DNA from 2 places in the Paraglaciecola sp. 25GB23A genome. Region 2 is predicted to be linked to the other one. Evidence: predicted binding sites of a transcription regulator. Region 2 holds the regulator's gene; the other holds the start of a gene.
The links. Region 2 encodes LexA, which represses DNA repair genes until DNA is damaged. Its sites were predicted from a motif close to TACTGTATNNNNATACAGTA; they were not measured.
Positions count from the first base shown of each region.

Region 1: a site for LexA is predicted at 1,447-1,466, ahead of uvrD (DNA helicase II). Genes of this name have one in related genera too.

Region 1 is NZ_JBDYKM010000007.1:114,837-118,277, forward strand. It holds gene ABKW31_RS12685 (transporter substrate-binding domain-containing protein) at 1-197, opposite strand, end outside; gene ABKW31_RS12690 (HAD-IA family hydrolase) at 642-1,373, shown strand; gene uvrD (DNA helicase II) at 1,510-3,441, shown strand, end outside.
Region 2 is NZ_JBDYKM010000015.1:64,036-67,476, forward strand. It holds gene coxB (cytochrome c oxidase subunit II) at 1-983, opposite strand, end outside; gene lexA (transcriptional repressor LexA) at 1,365-1,988, opposite strand; gene ABKW31_RS16685 (sialate O-acetylesterase) at 2,241-3,441, shown strand, end outside.

The DNA.
Region 1 (3,441 bases), on a different contig from region 2:
CTAGCCCAAGGAAGTTCCACCAGATTGAGGTGACAATTCAAGCGCTTAAAAGCTTCAGTCACCACGTCAATCGTGAATCCTGTCACTTGGTCTTTTGCCAATGGGTTGACAAAGGTGTAAGGCGCATCATCACTCCAGCGCAATGTCTTAACACAAGTGGCTTGGGCTTGAAAAATACCCAATGACGATAACAGCATTAGTAAACACTGATATGTATAATTGAATCTATATAAACTAGTTATACGCATAGTTTGCCTAATTTGGGTTCAAGGCCGAGTGAAGTTTACAATAATAAAATCGTTATAACCATTTGTTTACTTTAGGTTTTTCAAATACTCTAACTCAGAAGTTGCTAGGTAATAAGGCTGCTAGAACGATTGCTGAGTGATCAAGTATCAAGCTAGATTGGTATTAACTCAGCGGATTACTGATTTAATAACAAGCACAACCTGAAGTTTATACTGTCACTGGTATTGCACAAGCTAAGCGATTCAGTATTGTGTTATTTAATGCACAAGGGTAATGGTCCATACTAAGCTTTGTCACAGGAAGTGCGTTCCCCCTCAATTATCAACCACTGTAGGTGCAAATAAATATGAGCGATTTTTTGTTGTGGTCTTATAAAGTAGAAAAAGCCCAATATGATTTTTTATAAAAAAATAGGTGCATTCGAAGCTATTACTTTTGATCTGGATGATACCCTTTACAATAATAACGTGCATATGCCGGTTGCTGAATCAGCCTTTATGGCCGAACTACATCAAGCGTTTCCAGAAACCACAAATATTGCAAAAAACGAATGGCGCCAATATCGTGTTAATGCGCTCAATCTTCAGCCACAACTAAAGAATGATATGGGGGAGTTGCGCAAACACATATTAAGGCAATTATTTCAATCGCTCGGTTTATCAGGTTCTGAATTATCCGCTGCTATTGAACATAGTTTTGCGCGTTTCTATTTTCACCGTAGTAATTTTAGAGTGGAAGATAACATTCATTCTTTATTAAAATCGCTGGCTGAGCGTTATCCTCTAGTGGCTATTACCAATGGTAACGTTAATCTCGAGCAAATTGGTCTAGCACCCTATTTCAAACATATATTCAAGGCCCATCTTCATCAGCCCATGAAGCCACATAGTGCTATGTTTGAGGCCACTCAATCCGCCTTAAACCTAGCCGCCAATAGAATTCTGCATGTGGGTGATAATTTACATAATGATGTGCTGGGCGCCATTAAGGCTGGTTTTCAAAGTGCTTGGTATGCCCATGATCGGGCTATGATGGTAAAAGAAGAATCTATGTTCTTGCTTCCAAATGTGCAATTAAATGAACTAACTGAGTTGCTAGAATTCGATACATTAAACTTCAACTAAGCTTATTTTATGTCAGGTTTTTACTATACAAGAGTCGCTATTCTTATCGTCAAATCGTACGGTAAATGACTAGTAGTGTATTTAAATACAGTAATACTGATATACTGTGTTCAAAAATATAGACAAGTAAAACGTAATGGATGTATCAAGACTATTAGATCAACTAAACGATAAGCAACGCCAAGCCGTTGCTGCTCCTGCTTCAGACATGCTGATTTTAGCTGGTGCCGGCAGCGGTAAAACCAGAGTATTGGTGCATCGCATGGCGTGGTTGATGGACGTAGAAGGCATGGCGCCGCATAGTATCCTGGCTGTTACCTTTACCAATAAAGCGGCGCGTGAGATGCGTGGACGGGTAGAACAATTACAAGGCTCAGCCCTACGAAATATGTGGATTGGTACATTTCACGGTATAGCCCACAGGCTACTTCGAGCTCATTATGCTGACGCCAAACTGCCCGAAAATTTTCAAATTCTCGACTCTGATGATCAATATAGATTAGTTAGACGAGTGTTAAAAAGTCTAAATTTAGATGAGAAGCACTGGGCACCTAAACATGTACAGTGGTATATCAATGGCAACAAAGATGAAGGGCTGCGCCCTGAACATATCGAAACCCACGGCGACGCGAGTCAGCAAAAAATGCGAGAAATTTATCAGGTTTATCAACAGACCTGTGATCGTGCTGGTTTAGTGGATTTTGCTGAATTACTGTTACGTGCTCACGAATTATGGCTCCACAACCCAAGCGTGCTCAAACACTATCAGCAGCGCTTTCGCACTATTTTGGTCGATGAATTTCAAGATACTAATAATATTCAATATGCCTGGTTGCGTTTATTGGCTTGCCCGACCAACAATATGATTATTGTCGGTGACGACGACCAGTCAATCTATGGTTGGCGCGGTGCTAACGTGCAAAACATTCAACATTTTTTGCGAGATTTTGCTGGTGCTTCCACGATTCGCTTGGAACAAAACTATCGCTCATCTGGCAATATATTAAACGCTGCGAATGCCGTGATCAGTAATAACGAAGGCCGTCTTGGTAAGGAATTGTGGACAGAAGATGCTGAGGGTGAATTGATTTCGCTTTACGCTGGTTTTAATGACTTGGATGAAGCTAGATTTAATGTCTCACGCATTAAAGATTGGCGAGACAAAGGCAATGCGTTGTCAGACTGCGCTATTCTTTATCGTAATAACGCTCAGTCGCGCGTATTAGAAGAAGCCCTTTTGCAAGAGTCGATCGCCTATCGTATTTATGGTGGGTTACGCTTTTTTGAACGTCAGGAAATACGTGATGCTCTGGCTTATTTGCGCTTGATTAATCAACAAATCGATGATGCTGCGTTTGAACGTATAGTTAATACACCGACTAGAGGTTTAGGTGATAAAACTTTAGTGGCAGTGCGTGAACTTGCCAAAGAGAACGAGCAGTCTTTATGGGATTCAGCTTTACAATTGATCAATGAGAAGCGTTTGAGTGGACGTGCATCCACTGCACTGGATAACTTTGTAAAGTTGATCAAACAGTTAGGTAGTGATATCGGCGAGTTCACCTTAGAACAGCAAGCTGATCATGTTATTAAACATTCTGGTTTATTTGCTATGTATCAAGCTGAAAAAGGCGAGAAAGCGCAAGCTCGGATTGAGAACTTAGAAGAGCTTGTGACCGCTTGTAAGCAGTTTTCGCCGCCCGAAGAAGCGGAGAATATGACACCACTTTCAGCTTTTTTAGCCCATGCTACCTTAGAATCTGGCGAGACTCAGGCCGAGAGTCATCAAGATGCTGTGCAGATGATGACTATCCATTCTGCTAAAGGTCTGGAGTTTCCGTTAGTTATTCTAGCCGGCGTAGAAGAAGGCATGTTTCCCAGCCAAATGAGCAATGAAGAGCCAGGTAAAATCGAAGAAGAACGTCGCTTGTGTTACGTCGGTATGACTCGAGCAATGCAAAAACTTTATATTACCTATGCCGAAAATCGTCGGGTTTATGGACAGGAGAAATACCATACACCCTCACGCTTTATTAAAGAAATTCCCAGTCAATATATTGAAGAAGTT
Region 2 (3,441 bases):
CCGTTGAGCAGAATGTTGATATGTTGGGGTTGATCTTGGGTCGCTATCACACTGCCTTTAATAGCCGGGAATACCCCCGGTAGACCTTCGCCATTAGGCATATGGCAGGCTGCACAGTTGGCAAGATATACTTTTTCGCCTATTGTCATGGCCTCTTCCAGGCTCATATTCATGGCTAACAGCCTTTGTTCTTCCGCTTTGGCCTCGGCAATAATAGTTTTTTGTTCGCCTATCCAAGCGGCATAATCAGCCTCTTCTTTGGCAATAACTACGATGGGCATAAAACCATGATCCTTGCCGCATAACTCAGCACATTGCCCACGATAGATACCCGGTTCGTTTACTTCCGCCCAAGCATCGTTTATGAAACCAGGATTTGCATCTTGTTTCACAGCAAAGTCTGGTACCCACCAAGAGTGAATCACATCATCTGATGTCACCAAGAAACGTACTTTCTTATTAATTGGAATAACTAGCGGATGGTCTACTTCTAGTAAATAATTTTCGCCCTTTTCAAACTTACCACTGATCTGTTCTGGCTGAGTTGCAAGTCGAGAATAATATTCAACGCCATCATCCATGTATTTGTAATGCCATTTCCATTGGGAACCAGTTACAATAACTGTCAGGTCTGGCTCACTTGCATCTTCCATCGCTATTAGGGTTTTTGCGGCTGGTATCGCCATAAAAATAAGTATGATAAATGGAATAACAGTCCAAGCAATTTCAACTTTAACACTCTCATGAAAATTGGCTGGTTTAACCCCTTTGGATTTACGGTGAAACCACATGGCCCAGAACATCGCCCCGAATACCAAAACTGCAATCACCACACATATTGTAAACATAAGCATATGTAAGTCATACACTTCAGCACTAATGTCAGTTACGCCTCTGGTCATGTTCAGTTGATATTGTTCTATCTTTGCTGTGGACTCTGCGAATGCAGGCAAAGATAGCAAGCTAGCGCTAAGCAAGCCCATTTTGGATAAAGTTCTTTTCACACGACACCCCATTTGCCAAACCTATTGTTTTTATTCCATTTATTGAATAACTCAAAAATCAATTAAGTCTACCACCTTTGAGTATTAACAAGGCAACAAACTGTTACTAAATTGTTAAACGAGTGATAAGAATTACTTATTTTATAAGCAATAGTCTAGCTTTTTTGTTTAAAACTTATTCAACAGTGTGTTTTTTGAACATTATTTTGTTAAAAACTTAGATTTGCAAGAAATACAGGCAATCAGACCAAGCTTACTAACTTGATCTGATTGAAATTAATGAGGAAAAAATTTGAGGGGCCTTGGTTCTATAAAAACCCAAAGAAGGATAAAAATGAGAGTTAATAAGCTGTCTTAAGATTACATCCAATCGGAACTACGGATCACACCCACCGCGATACCCTCAATAGAGAATGCTTGAGTGGCTAAATCGACTTTTATCGACGAAAACGCATCATTCTCAGCGTGTAATAATACCTGCCGTCCTTTTTTCTCTAGTCGTTTAACCGTTACATCATCTTCGACTCGCGCGACTACAACTTGGCCATTATGTACGTCGGTTGTGCGGTGCACTGCCAGTAAATCCCCGTCGAGTATGCCAATATCTTTCATACTCATACCACTGACCCTCAATAAAAAGTCAGCACTGGGTTTAAACAAATGAGGATCAACCTTGTAGTGACCTTCAACATGTTCAGCAGCCAAGATTGGTTCTCCTGCAGCCACACGACCAATCAATGGTAAACCGAGCTCTTCAAGCTGCTCATCCAGTGGAACATTGACCTTAATACCTCGCGAGGTACCAGGCAATATGTCAATAACACCTTTACGCGCGAGGGCTTTTAAGTGTTCTTCAGCGGCATTAGCCGACTTAAAACCTAACTTAAGTGCAATCTCAGCTCGCGTGGGCGGCATGCCGGTTTCCTGCATGGTATCTTTAATTAGTTGTAATACTTCTTCTTGGCGCGATGTTAGTGGACGCATAAACAGCCTGTTTTTCTATACAGTGAACTGTTAGTATATACAGTTAATCTAAGATCTCAAGCGCTGTTTAAAACAGTCGATATGACTCAGTTTAGCTTATGTTGTTTAGTCGATTTAAAGGTATTCTGACAATCCAACCCCACGGTTAAACTGTTATGAAATTTTCCAAGTCACTAACCATTATTCACAGTGGATCAGAGACTCGACTCTGCGATGCTAGACTAGTTAAAATTTTATTTACGGCTGAATAACATGCGCAGATTATTAGTTGTCTTTCTTGCTTGCACAAGTCAATGGGCCTTTGCTGACGTCACCTTACCTAAGTTGATCAGCGATCATATGGTTTTGCAACGCAACACGGTAATACCGCTATGGGGATTTGCCGATGAAGGTGAGTCGATATTAGTAAAACTAGATGGCAATCTCGTAGCAAAAACCCTCATTACACAAGGTAAATGGAAAGTTAACCTTCCATCCAAGGAAGCGAGTGGCCCACATCAACTGGAAATTATCGGCAATAATAAGCTGCAAATAAACGATATATATTTCGGTGATGTATGGGTCGCCTCAGGACAGTCCAATATGGAACTGCCAATGTATCGTGTTGCTGAAGATTATCCACAAGATATTGCTGATGCTGATTATCCCCTTATTCGACAGTTTAAAGTACCGCAAATTTATAATTTTAAAGCTCCCCAAGAAGATTTCGCCGCAGGGTCTTGGAGCAAAACTTCTGCCGATAATATTAGTGGTATGTCAGCCATTGCTCTGTATTTTGCCAAAACCCTATACCAACATAACGGTGTGGCCATAGGTATCTTAAATAATGCCTTAGGTGGGTCTCCTGTCGAAGCATGGATGAGTGAAGACGCCCTACAGACTTTTCCTGAATCACTCGCTGAGGGTAAACGCTTTCGCAATGATGAACTCATTGCTGCTATCACGGCCGCCGACCAAGCAAAAGACGAGCAATGGTATACTCAACTTAATCAACAAGACCTTGGCTTAGTTGGTCCCCTTCCTTGGTTCAGCCCTGAACTTGACGATAGTCACTGGGATGATTTCACCTTGCCAGGCGTAAAAAAGGTGACTGGTGGAGAGTCAACGAGTGGCTCATGGTGGTTGCGTAAAATCATCAATCTAGATGCTGAACAGGTCGCTAATGCAACTGTCTTACGCTTGGGCCGTATTGTTGATGCCGATGAAGCGTATATCAATGGTGTGCAAGTAGGCAAAACCACTTATCAATACCCTCCTCGGCGTTATTCCCTCCCAGCAGGCGTGCTTAAAGTAGGCAAAAACACCCTAGCTCTGCGCGTTATTAGCAACAGTGGTCACAGCGAGTTTGTATCAGACAAACCTTATTGGCTCGGCAACGATTCTCAACATATTGATATTAGCGGAACTTGGAAAGCAAAGACGGCTGCAGTTGTGCCACCTTTAGCAGGCGGTA